4 regions of the Aliiroseovarius crassostreae genome follow, and region 1 is predicted to be linked to each of the others. Evidence: riboswitches for the same ligand, from Rfam matches in the RefSeq annotation. Region 1 holds a riboswitch; each other region holds the start of a gene.
The links. A riboswitch is a leader RNA that binds a small molecule or an ion and turns the genes downstream of it on or off. The one in region 1 is predicted to bind cobalamin.
Positions count from the first base shown of each region.

Region 2: it holds a riboswitch for cobalamin, as region 1 does, so the genes downstream of both, K3J57_RS00405 (DUF1636 family protein) here and K3J57_RS03340 (DUF1636 family protein) in region 1, are expected to answer to the same signal.
Region 3: it holds a riboswitch for cobalamin, as region 1 does, so the genes downstream of both, cobW (cobalamin biosynthesis protein CobW) here and K3J57_RS03340 (DUF1636 family protein) in region 1, are expected to answer to the same signal.
Region 4: it holds a riboswitch for cobalamin, as region 1 does, so the genes downstream of both, bluB (5,6-dimethylbenzimidazole synthase) here and K3J57_RS03340 (DUF1636 family protein) in region 1, are expected to answer to the same signal.

Region 1 covers NZ_CP080772.1:682,951-686,155, reverse strand. Annotated here, with positions in the region: gene K3J57_RS03345 (Ppx/GppA family phosphatase) at 1-1,531, shown strand, start outside; cobalamin riboswitch at 1,667-1,878, shown strand; gene K3J57_RS03340 (DUF1636 family protein) at 1,971-2,402, shown strand; gene K3J57_RS03335 (hypothetical protein) at 2,429-2,842, opposite strand; gene K3J57_RS03330 (endonuclease/exonuclease/phosphatase family protein) at 2,889-3,205, opposite strand, start outside.
Region 2 covers NZ_CP080772.1:96,929-100,133, reverse strand. Annotated here, with positions in the region: gene K3J57_RS00415 (ABC transporter substrate-binding protein) at 1-427, opposite strand, end outside; gene K3J57_RS00410 (ABC transporter ATP-binding protein) at 440-1,222, opposite strand; gene K3J57_RS00405 (DUF1636 family protein) at 1,219-1,623, opposite strand; cobalamin riboswitch at 1,724-1,942, opposite strand; gene K3J57_RS00400 (ATP-binding protein) at 2,680-3,205, opposite strand, start outside.
Region 3 covers NZ_CP080772.1:150,566-153,770, forward strand. Annotated here, with positions in the region: gene smc (chromosome segregation protein SMC) at 1-1,038, opposite strand, end outside; cobalamin riboswitch at 1,250-1,466, shown strand; gene cobW (cobalamin biosynthesis protein CobW) at 1,506-2,615, shown strand; gene K3J57_RS00655 (GNAT family N-acetyltransferase) at 2,612-3,076, shown strand; gene K3J57_RS00660 (hypothetical protein) at 3,092-3,205, opposite strand, start outside.
Region 4 covers NZ_CP080772.1:408,149-411,353, forward strand. Annotated here, with positions in the region: gene K3J57_RS02025 (YebC/PmpR family DNA-binding transcriptional regulator) at 1-569, shown strand, start outside; gene bluB (5,6-dimethylbenzimidazole synthase) at 801-1,595, opposite strand; cobalamin riboswitch at 1,644-1,845, opposite strand; gene K3J57_RS02035 (c-type cytochrome) at 1,946-2,554, opposite strand; gene K3J57_RS02040 (DMT family transporter) at 2,751-3,205, shown strand, end outside.

The DNA of each region.
Region 1 (3,205 bases):
AACAGCTTCCACCGACGAGTGGGGTCCGTTTGGTCGCCCGATCTTTGAAGACCCCTCCGCCCGTGCCTTGTCGCGCGTAGGCGTGGTCGATGTGGGGTCCAACTCGGTCCGCATGGTGGTTTTTGACGGTGCTGCCCGTTCGCCCGCCTATTTCTTCAACGAAAAAATCCTCTGCGGCCTCGGATCCGGGCTTGCCCAGACCGGGTGCCTGAACCCAGAGGGCCGGGCGCGGGCGCTGGCCGCAATCAAACGGTTTCAGCTTCTGGCCAAAGGCATGCACCTGCCCCCGCTGACCGCGGTGGCCACCGCCGCAGTGCGTGAGGCCACGGACGGGCCGGAGTTCCGCGACGAAGTCCTGCGTGAAACGGGGCTCAAACTCTACGTGATTGACGGCGAAGAAGAGGCCCGGCTGTCTGCGCAGGGCGTTTTGCTTGGCTGGCCTGAGGCCAAAGGGCTGATGTGCGATATTGGCGGCAGTTCGCTGGAGCTGGCCAGGATCAATGGAGGCCATGTTGGCAAACGCATCACCTCCCCTCTCGGACCGCTGAAACTGGCCGACACCCCAGGCGGAAAGAAAGGGCTGAAGGCTGAGATCGCCCGGGTGGTGGATGAGCTGGCCGCCGAAATGGGCACGGATCACAAACGCCTGTTTCTCGTGGGGGGAAGCTGGCGCGCCATTGCGCGGCTTGACATGGAACGCCGCAACTACCCTTTGACGGTTTTGCACGAATACCGCATGCCGCTGAAATCACTACAAAAAACCCTGAGCTGGATTGAAAAGGTGGATCTGGAAGAGATCCGGCAACGCACCTCCACCTCGGCCACCCGTATGGCACTGGTTCCGATCGCCGCGCTTGTGCTAAAACGCTTGATCCATGTATTTCGCCCCAAGGAAATCGCCGTCAGCTCCTACGGGATCCGCGAAGGGATGCTTTATGAACAGATGCCAAAGCCCATTCGCAAACGTGACCCCCTGATCGAGGCCTGCCGCTTTGCCGAACAAAAGGACGCGCGCGTTCCTGGCTTTGGCAAAGCCCTCTATGACTTTCTCACCCCGCTTTACAAATCCGCGCGGGCGGACCAGAAACGGGTGATCAAGGCCGCCTGCCTGCTGCATGATGTGAGCTGGCGCGCCCACCCCGACTATCGTCACGAAGTCTGTTTCGACAACGCCACCCGCGCCAATCTTGGGGGGCTCACCCATGAAGAACGGGTGTTTCTCGGCCTGTCCCTGCTGCACCGCTATAAAAACAGCCGCCAGGGATCGCGATTTGAAAACCTGTTTGAAATTCTCGGCGAAAAGGACCTGATCCGGGCCGAGGTTCTGGGCAAGGCCATGCGCTTTGGCGCCATGTTCGCGGTGGATGGGCCACAGGACAAGGCGGAGCTGAAATGGTATCCCAAGAAACGCGAGTTGCATTTGCACCTTGCCGCAGAAGCCCGTGATCTTTTCGGCGAGGTTGCCGAGAGCCGGTTTGACGCGCTCTGTGCAGCACTTGACGCCACCTCAAACGTCAAAACTCTGCGCTGAGCCTTCGCTTTTTCTTGCTGAAAATACCTCGGGGTGAGGCCGCCAGGCCGAGGGGCAGCGCCCCTGCCCCCGTTCTTGTCCCTGTTCATGCCCCTCCCCACATACGCTTCTTGCTTGACACCGGCCGCGTCCTGCGTCACCCATTTCTCAGATGGTTCCCGGATCTTTCCACCAGAAAGTTTCGGGTGAAAAGGGAATGTGGTGCGGTCGGATCTCGGCCAATTCCACAACTGCCCCCGCAACTGTAAGCGGTGAGCTGTTTTGAAAAACCACTGGGCGCCCCCCGGGAAGGATCAGAACCGCCAAGACCCGCAAGTCAGGAGACCTGCCATCTAATGAAACTCAACCCGGGCGGGGTGCCCCGGCAGGAGGATCGCAGGCGGCCAGAATGCCCCCTCTTCCCCCCGCCCCATCCCGCATCTTACGCGCGGAGGGCGTCATGTACCGGACACAGATGCAGACGGTGGGACAGACCACAACAACCACACCGACCCAGAAGGGGCAGCAGCTTGTTCTCTGCACCCCCTGCCCCCATACCGGCCAGATCTGCACCGCAGGTCATGCCATGATGGTTCAGCTTCAACAGGCCATCACCGCCGCACGCGACAGTATCGAGGACGGGTTTGAAATCTCGGGCCATGCTGAAATGGGGGGCTGTGGCCGAACCTGCCTCGTGGCCTATCATGCCACCCGCAGCGAAACACATGTTTTCGGCGATGTGGAAGAAGGTGAGGACATCTCTGCCCTGCTCGATTTCGCTCGCAACAATCACGAGGCATTGAACCGCGGCACGACACCGCTTTCCCCCAGCGGCCTGCAGCGCACCCCTGGGTGCGTCATGGCCATGCGCCGGGGAGCTGCCCTGTTCTGACCTTCAGGCCAGGCCTTTGTGCGGCTTTACAGATCCGTTCCCCCGTCCGGTGTCGCAGCTTCAGGCGGGACAGGAGGCTGTGGCAATTTACGCCGCAAGATAATGTCACCATTGGGAAGCACTTCCGGCGGGTGATAGGCAGACAGATCCCCCATTTCCGCCATCAGATCCTGCCAGCCTTCGTGCAATTGCCTGGCCCAATTTTCGGCCATGCCCTCGGCCAGCCCGTCACGCATCGGGGACATTTCCTGCGCCAGCCCGTCCAGCAACATCTGCAAGCCGCGCGACATCAATTCCGCACCGTCTTCCAGCTTGGGATCCCCCTCGGGGGACGACGGCGGAGACGGCTGGGGGGATTGGGGTTGGCCCGTCTCAGCCAGCCCCGGGGAGGACAAGGCAACAAGCCCTGCCAGCAAGGTGGGTTTCAGGATCTGTTTCATACGGAAAATATGGGGCGCAGAGATCGGTATTTCCAGTGCGCAAGCGTCAAAGATCAATATCCAGCGTGACCGGAAAGTGATCCGAGGCGGTCAACAGCGCCTCGCGCAGGGCCTCAGCCCGATAACAGAGCGGGTCGTCAAACGGGTGCCAGATGCGCCAGACCGGGTCAAACCCGCGCAGGTCCTCGGAAATCATGATATAGTCGAGTAGCGCCTGCAAATATCGCTTCTGGCTCGCAATATAAAACCGGGCAGAGCTGATGCGGGCCGCCGAAGGGCGCGCCAAAAAGCGTGCCGCATGTGGATCATACAGACAGGGGCCTTCGCCCTCGCCCATTACAATTTCCACCCCTGACCGGCCAA
Region 2 (3,205 bases), 590 kb from region 1:
TATGGATGCAGCTTTCGGTCAGCTCATAGACTGTGATGCCAAATTGGTCGAGCGTCTTGGGCGTCACGTCCCCCCCGACTTTCATGCCATAGTTCCAACCGGCAAAGAAAAAGTCCGCATCCGCGCCGATCAACACCTCTTTGCTCGGGTATTTCGCAGACAGCTCGGGCAGTTCTTCGACGCCTGCTGTCATCGTCTCGTCCAGCGTTTTCCAGCCAGAGATACCAGTGTAGCCCACCATGCGGTCGGCCAGACCCAAGACCAACATCATCTCGGTCAGGTTTACATCGTGCGCGATTGCCGCCTTAGGCGGCTCTTCAAAGGTCACTTCACGGTTGCAGCTTTGCACGGTGGTTTGCGCAAAGGCCGTTGTCGTCATCACAGCCAGCAACACGCCGGATACGAGTGGGGTTTGGAAAAGTTTCATAGGGGGCTTCCTTTAGCTCGGCAGATGAAATGAAAGGTGTTGAGTATTGCTGAGGCTCAGCGTTTCGCGATGCGCTGTGACGCGGAAGGTTTGGGACACCTGAAGCTCACTCAGCACGTCCTCGGGTGGGCCGAAACCCTTGCAGTGGCCATCTTCAAGCAAAAGAACGGCGTCGCAGACATCGGCGGCCATGTTCAGGTCATGCAAGGACACGACAATGGTCAGACCAAGCGTGCGGCTCAGCGACAGAATCTCAAGTTGATGGCGGATGTCGAGGTGATTGGTCGGCTCGTCCATCACCAGCACTTGTGGTTGCTGTGCCAACGCGCGCGCCACCATCACACGCTGCCGTTCACCGCCAGATAATGTGCCGAGGTCACGATGCATCAGGTGCTGAAGGTCCATTCGAACGATGGCCGCATCGACAATCTCGGCATCTTGCGCACCGGGGGTCGAGAACCCCAAACGGTGCGGTGTGCGGCCCAGGGTAACGATATCGCGCACGGTTAACCCGAAAGCACCGGGTTGCTCTTGCAAAACGGCCGCAACCTTTCGGGCCGCTGCCTTCGGCGGAAGGGACCAAATATCCTCTCCGTCCACCAAAATGCGCCCTGATGTTGGTTGCTGGTAGTGGTAGATCATGCGCAACAGCGTGGACTTGCCCGCGCCGTTCGGGCCGACCACCCCCAGCACCTGTCCGGACTGAAGCTCAAAGCTGACGGGGTGGAGAAGACGCGGCAGAGACCGATGAGGCGCCCAGCTGATATTGTCAGCAACCAGACTTGCGGCGCTCATGACAGGCGTGCCGCGCTGTCTTCGACGGCAAGCATCATGGCCGGAACCCGTGCCAATGTATGTGTGCGCAGCTTACCGGGCCGATCGACGGATGAGCACCAACCATCCCCCAGGACGGCATATTGCTGAGCGAAAGAAACGAGATCATCAATGTCCTGATCGGGGTCAATGCCGCCGAACAGATAAGTTGCTTTGCGTGTGCTGTGATACGCAATCGTGCAGGGCTGCGCACAGCCCGCCATGCAGGCAACGCCCGAGATCTCGAACTCTTCACTGATCGTGTCACCCGCCGCATCAATCGCCGCGCGAAGCCGTTCGATCAGTTCATAGCCGGGGCGACAGGTCTTGCCCTTGTGTTTGCATGATGTGCAGATGGTAATTCTGTGATTTGGTATGCCCATGTCGCCCTCCGCGATAGAGCGGGGCAAACACAGGTCGATTTTCACACGGTTTTATCCGTAAAGCCATCATGGCCTCCTGTCCGGACACCCCGCCCGGGTTGAAGTTACGTCTTTGATGGCAGGTCTCCTGACTTGCGGGTTATTGCTTGCCCGAACCTTCCCAAACGCTGTGCGTTCAGTGGTGTTCATCGGGGTCGCTCGCCGCTCACAGTTGCGGGGGCAGTCACGGATTTGGCGCCGATTGGCTCTTCCTCACCGTATTCCCTTTTCATTCCGAAAGCGCGTTTGTCTTCCGAAAACCATCCGGGATTGTTTCGGACAATAAATTTCCCGAGTCAATGGGCTTGCAGCAAGCTTCAAATCGACAGCTGGATTTGGTCGGTATGGTGCAAAAGCGGTCGTCGAATAAACCACAACCAACGGCAGAAAAGTCCTGCTACATGATCTTAGGCCGCCATATCTATGCTGAGGGGTGACGAATGGCTGGTTCTTACGCCGTATTGCAGCATCAAAATTTTCGCCAGTGCAGCGCACGCAGCACAAATTTAACACTTCCGCTGTGGGCTCTTTTGACACCTTCGCCGCAGCATTGACGAAGGACCGCTTTTCGTATTGGGTCAGGAATGCTTGACGTTTGGGTCGGAATTGAGTGACGTGAATTCCTTGTTTCCTGAAGTTTTGGCAGCCGAATGCGTCAAAGGCTCGTGACGTCCCACAGACCAAGGCCTTAGCGTTCAATCGCTGAGGCCTCGTTTGGTTTTAGAGACACGGTAGGTACCCAAGTCATTGCAATAAGCAGTGAGTTTCTGTGTTCTGGCATGAAACGCTCATCCCTCAAACATCACTGACCACCCTTTAGATTCGCGAACCGGACATGCGGTTTGGTATCCCCGAGATGCATGAGACAGAAAATGAGGGATACTCTCCATGCCAGAGATTTATCGGCACAACTGAAGTTGCCACGTCACCCAAACAAAGTGTTGGATTATTCGCCAGCTAGTGCCTGCTACTTAAACCAAAGCTGAAATCCAATCCCAGTTTGCGGATATCCACAGCTCAGAAACGTATCTCGAACACGGCACCGCCCTCGTTCGGGATCACGCACAGCGTCGCGCCATAGATGTCCAGAAGGGCGGTGACGATGGCCAGCCCCATCCCAGTGCCCCCTTGGTCACGGCGGGTGGTGAAAAAGGGATCGGCCAACTGCGCGGCATCATTTTCCGAGATCCCCTCGCCATCATCCCGAATGCTCAGCACGCCATTTTGGTGCTGAAGCGTCAGTTTGCGCGCACCGTGGGCAAGCGCATTCTGCGCCATGTGCAGCAGGATGATTTCGCCATGCGCAACGGAAAGAGGGATTTCGCGGGTGCTGTTTTGGTCGATCTGAATCGTCAACCCGTCGATATCCGGCAGCATCGCCGCCAATTCCCCCGGGCCCTTCTGTGTCTCTTGCCGCAGCTGAGACATCTCGCGCAGCCGCGTCAGCAAGATGTTCATCCGCCCACTTTCGCTGCTGATATTTCCCAGAAGCTTGGCGCGGTTTTCTGGGCTGAGGGCGTCGCTTTGCAGCAGTTCTGCTGCG
Region 3 (3,205 bases), 530 kb from region 1:
TTCCAGCCGTTCAATTGTCTCGCCGGCATCGCGGTTCAACCCGGCCTCGCGGTCGATATCCTTGCCCAGTTGTTCAATGCGACCGGTCAGGAGTTGAATGCGTTCAAGGGCCTGTGCCACTTGGTCGGAGAGCTGATCGCGGCTGATGGTCAGACGGCTGAGGATCGCGGCGGCCACGGCCTCTTCCTCGCGCAGGGCGGGCAGGGCGGCCTCGGCTTCTTCGCGGTCCTTGGCGGCCTTGCGGGCGTAGAGTTCTGCCTGACCGGCCTGTTTCACCCGCTCGGTCAGGATCTCTTCCGCCTCGTGACGGGCCAGGTCGGCCTCTTTCCAGCGTCGATACAGCAACAGCCCCTCGGCGCGGCGCAGGTCGTCGCCAATGGTGCGGTACCGCTGGGCCTGCCGGGCCTGTCGGGCCAGCTGCGCCAGCTGCGTGGCGAGCTGTTCAAGCACGTCCTCGACGCGGGCGAGGTTTGTTTCGGTGCCCTTGAGCTTCAACTCGGCCTCGTGACGGCGCTGGTAGAGACCTGAAATGCCGGCGGCCTCTTCCAGGATGCGGCGGCGTGCCTTGGGTTTGGCATTGATCAGCTCGGAAATCTGCCCCTGTCGCACCAGGGCAGGCGAGTGGGCGCCGGTGGAGGCGTCTGCAAACAGCATCTGCACATCCCGCGCACGGACATCCTTGCCATTGACCTTGTAGGCGGATCCGGCATCGCGTGTGATGCGCCGGATGATTTCCAGATTGTCACTGTCGTTGAACCCGGAGGGCGCAAGCCGTTCGGAATTGTCGAGCTGCAGTGAGACCTCGGCGAAGTTGCGCGCAGGCCGCGTGGCGGCACCGGCAAAGATCACATCTTCCATCCCGCCGCCACGCATCGCGGTGGGGCGGTTTTCCCCCATCACCCAACGCAGGGCTTCGAGCAGGTTTGATTTGCCGCAGCCATTTGGTCCCACCACGCCGGTCAGTCCGTCCGCAATCACCAGATCGGTCGGGTCAACAAAGCTTTTAAAGCCGTTCAGACGTAGTTTTGAAAACCGCAAGCGGCCTGCCTCAAATTGATTCTCGGGTGAAGTGAGTGTTCGTGTGCGGCGGGGGTCTGTCAACGGGTCCCACCTAAAACGGGCCAAAATCTGGTCGGGATGGGAGAGTTATCCACAAGATATTGGTTTTCCTTTGTCCGGGCGCCCCCCTTTCTGCCGTTTGCAGGCCCGCTGCGGTCGTAATCCTTCTTGACGAAAACTGGTCTTGCACGGCAGAACGGGCGGATATGGTTTCCCGGCGCATAACGATGTTCCGGGGAGAAAAGGGAATGTCGTGCGGGCGACCCAAGTCGGGGTCCAAATCGACAGCCGCCCCCGCGACTGTAGGCGGAGCGCAGGCGTTGATATGCCACTGGCGGGAACGCTGGGAAGGTGACGCCATGCCGAGATCCGTAAGCCAGGAGACCTGCCATATGCGACTTTTCATGTCCCGTCGGGGAGGACGGGCAACAGAGTAGAGACAAAAGATGCTGACCAAAATTCCCGCCACTGTTGTGACCGGTTTCCTGGGCGCAGGGAAAACCACCCTGATCCGCCATATGCTCGACAATGCCAATGGCAAACGCATCGCGCTGATCATCAACGAATTTGGTGATCTGGGCGTCGATGGTGACATCCTCAAGGGATGCGGAGACGAGACCTGCACCGAAGACGATATCATGGAGCTGTCGAACGGGTGCATCTGCTGCACGGTGGCCGAAGATTTCATTCCGACGCTGGAGAAACTGTTGGACCGTGAAACCCCGCCGGACCACATCGTGATCGAAACCTCGGGGCTGGCCCTGCCACAACCCTTGGTGCGCGCGTTCCAGTGGCCGGAAATCTCTACCCGCGTGACCGTGGACGGTGTTGTGACCGTTGTGGATGGCAAGGCGGTGTCGGACGGGCAGTTTGCATCCAACCTTGATGCGGTCGAAGCGCAGCGCAAGATGGATGACAACCTGGATCACGAAACGCCGTTGTCAGAGCTGTTCAAGGATCAGGTGACCTGCGCCGACATGATCGTCGTGAACAAGTCCGACCTGCTGGGGGATGCCGAGGCTGACGCGCTGGTTGGCAAACTGGCCGCCGAAAGCCGCGATGGGGTGCAGGTTGTGCGCTCGATCATGGGGGCGTTGCCGGTTGAGGTGCTGCTGGGGCAGGGCATGGGGGCCGAAGATGACATGGACGCCCGCCTGTCGCTGCACGAAAAAGGCCACCATCATCAAGACCACGATGATGATCACGACCACGATCATAACCATGATCACGAGGATGACCACCACCATGATGATCACCACCATCACCACGACCATGATGCGTTCGAAAGCTTTGTCGTGACCCGCGGCGAAGTGGCGGATCCCAAGGCCTTTGCCGAGAAGGTCGCAGATGTGATCCGATCGAACAATATCCTGCGTCTGAAGGGGTTTGCTGCCGTGGAAGGCAAGCCGATGCGCCTGACATTGCAGGCGGTCGGACCCCGCGTTGACACCTATTTTGATCAGCCGTTTGGGGCGGACAGGCGCGAAACCCGCCTTGTGGTGATCGGCCAGTCCGGCCTTGACCGCGCCGCGATCGAAGAGGCCCTTTCGGCGTGAGCATCGACGTTCCCCTCCGAATTGAACCGGGTGATCCACATCACCCGGAGGCCACGGCGCTGCTTAAGGCCAGCCATGCGCTGATGGAGGAGCTGTTTCCGCCGGAGGACAACTTCTTTCTGGAGATTGACGATCTTTGTGCGCCCGAGATTTCGTTTTTCGTGGCGCGTGAGGGCGCGCGGATCCTCGGCACCGGGGCAATTGCGGATAAGGGAGCGTATGGCGAGGTGAAATCCATGTTCGTCTCGCCCGATGCTCGTGGCAAAGGGGTGGGAGAGGCGTTGCTTTCGCAGCTTGAAGCCACAGCGCGTGCCAAGGGGCATAAGGCAATGAAGCTTGAGACCGGAAATGTGCTGCACGCGGCGCACCGGCTTTATGAACGCGCGGGGTTTACCCGATGTGGCCCCTTTGGCGACTATCCTGACGCGGCCAGCTCCATCTTCATGGAAAAACCGCTCTGATCGTGATGGGCGGGATTATTTCCCGCCCTCCGTCGCAGCCTGCTTATTGGCTGCCGCTTTCATCCGGGCCAGAAGCTCTGCCTTCTGGTCTTTGCGCTGATAGGGGTTTTTCTCGCTGCCACGTTCGTT
Region 4 (3,205 bases), 270 kb from region 1:
CGCAATCGGTGCCGAAGGATGTGATCGACCGCGCGATCAAGAAGGCGATCGGTGGCGAGGCCGAGAATTACGACGAAATCCGCTATGAAGGCTATGGGCCCAACGGTGTGGCGGTGATTGTCGAGGCGATGACCGACAACAAGAACCGCACCGCGTCGACCGTGCGCTCGACCTTTTCGAAAAACGGCGGCAATCTGGGCGAAACCGGCTCTGTCGGTTTCATGTTCGACCGCAAGGGCGAAGTGATCTATCCCGCCTCGGTGGGGGATGCCGACACCGTGATGGAAGCGGCGATTGAAGCCGGGGCCGAGGATTGCGAAAGCGATGAGGAAAACCACCGCATCACCTGCGCCGATACCGACCTGAACGAAGTGGCCACCGCGCTGGAAGCCGCGCTGGGCGAGACGGAATCGACCAAGCTGATCTGGCAGCCGAACATCACCACCGAGCTGGATCTGGAGAGCATGCAGAAGCTGATGAAGCTGGTGGACGCGCTTGAAGATGATGATGACGTGCAGCGTGTCACCACCAATTTCGAAGCCTCGGATGAGGTGCTGGCGCAGCTCTAAGCCGCCTCGGATCAAAGATGAAAACCCCGGCCATTGGTCGGGGTTTTTTGTTGGGTAGCAGGGCAGATCCGAACCAACAAAGTGTTTGGGGAAACCAGAAGCACAAAGAGGCTCCTAGCGCCCGAAATACGGATATCCCTTCCGGCGGTGCGCAGTTGATCTGAGGCATGAAGTGGCGCCAAAAAACAGCCACTTCAACAGGTTGCGTGCATTCCGGGCAAAGCCGAAGCGTCAGGTTTCTGGTGCAGCGTCACAGGTGGCCTGTGCGAAATCGCCTGAATACCCGCCGTCTTCAAGCCTGTGCTGGGTCTGCCTGATCTGCTCCAGAAGCGCGACCGCGTCGGGGTCTTCCGACCCTTGCCCGAAACGCTCGAAATTCACCAGCTCCTCCAGCGGCAGACGCGGACGCCAGCCCGCGGATTGCAGCTCGGGCCGGTCAAAGAAATGTGACACATAGCCAAGGCACAGATAGGCCACGGGGACCACGCGGTCGGGAATATGGAGCACCTCTCGCAGGCGGGTGTGGTCCAGAATACTGACCCAGCCAAGCCCCAGCCCTTCGGCGCGTGCGGCCAGCCACAGGTTCTGCACCGCGCAGACGCTGCTATAGACATCCATGACCGGTTCATGGGTGCGCCCGATCACCACGGGCCCCGCGCGATCCTTGTCGCAGGTGATGCAGATATTGACGGGGCTTTCCAGGATCCCTTCCAGTTTCAGCCGGCGATAGGTGTCGCGGTTGGCGCCTTCGAACATCTCTGCCGCTTCCCCATGGGCGGTTTCGAACAGATCATGGACCTTGCGCTTGGTGTCGTCCTCTCGGATCACGACAAAATTCCAGGGCTGCATGAACCCCACCGAGGGCGCGTAATGCGCGGCCATCAGCACGCGGGTCAGCACGTCATCCGGGATCGGGTCGGGCCGGAACTGTCCGCGCACATCGCGCCGGGTAAAGATGGTCTTGTAAAGCGCCTCGCGCTCTGCCGTGTCAAAACAATTGTCAAAAGATGTTTGTGGGTTGGCCATATCCATATCATTCCCCTTGATGGATGTCCTTGCCCCGTTGTCCACACGGCGCAGTATGATTTTCAGGCCGGTCTTCTGACTCAGGTTCCTCCCGACCGCGTCCTTCCCAGAGCGAGCTCCAGTGGATCGTTGCGGCCAGTCCCCTTTACAGCGTTGGGCACGTGGCAGGTTTGCACTGCCTTCCCGATTCTCCGCCTCAGTCGCCAACCCCTTGCGCGGTCGGCCGCATCAGCAGCACCTGAAAATGATGTGTGCCGGGGCCTCCCCGGCGGGTCAGTTGTAGGAAGCCCGCGCTCCGCAGGCAATCCGTTTTTCGACCAAATGCGCCGCGAAAACGCCGCGGCGGCGGATCACTCCTCGACCAGCCCGCTTACATAAAGCGCGACGGCGTTGATCTCCAGCTCGGTCAGGTTCTTGGCCACCGAATGCATGATCGCACTGTCATTGGTGCGCGACCGATCCTCAAACGCCATCAGCTGTTCCACCACGTAATGACGGTGCTGGCCGGCCAGCCGCGGCAGGGAGGCATCGCCTGCTGCAAATTCCCCGTGGCAATCGGCGCAGGGCGGGATTTTGGTATACTCATTGCCCTCGTGATAGATGTAGTATCCGACCGCTTCCAGCGCCTGTTTCGACGAGCGCACCCGGTGTTTGAGCGGAGGCTGGGCCGCGTAATATTGCGCCAGTGCCGTGATCTGCGCATCCGACAGGTTTTCGGCCATGCCGTTCATGATGTCGCTTTCCCGCGTGCCGTCGCGGAAATTGCGCAGCTGTTTCTCGATATAGTCGCGGTTCTGCGCGGCGAGGCGCGGATACATCCGGCTCGACGCCTCTCCTTCTGCGCCATGGCAATGCGAACAGACATCATTGCGCAGCTCGGTGATATCCGTGGTGTCCTCGGCCCAGAGTGGCGATGTGGCGAGCGTGAACGCGGTAAAGAGGAAAGGCATCAGACGCATGGGGGCTCCTGTTGGCAGGTTTTGCGCGCAGGCGGCGCGGGGTGATGCAAACATAGCGGGCGGACCGGCCGGGGGCAGGTCGCAAATTGCCACACCAATGCGCAGGGCGCGGGAGGGGGCGCGGGATGGGCGGCGGCAAAGGCGGGCCGCGCGGGTTTCCCTTGCCAAGCCGGGTGCAATCCGATCATGTCACCCCATGACGCGCAGCAGCCCCACCCCCAACCCGGCGCCCAACCGACCGCCAAACCGGGCCCTGTCCGGCATCCTGTGGATGCTGGCTGCGGGGCTGATGTTTGTGGCGATGAATGCAATGGTGAAACATGTGGGGCAGAGCCTGCCCTCGACCCAGGCTGCGTTTTTGCGCTTTCTGTTCGGGCTGATCTTCGTGGCCCCCGCGCTGGGGCGCATCGCGCAGACGCGGTTTGACCGGCGCAGCTGGACCCTGTTTCTGGCGCGGGCGGTGGTGCATACGATGGCGGTGCTGTGCTGGTTTTACGCCATGACCCAGATCACCGTGGCCGAGGTGACGGCGATGAACTACCTCAACCCGATCTACGTCATGCTGGGGGCCGCCCTCTTCCTGGGGGAGAGTGTTTCGTGGCGGCGGATGAGTGCGGTGGGGGTGGCCTTCCTCGGCGTTCTGGTGATCCT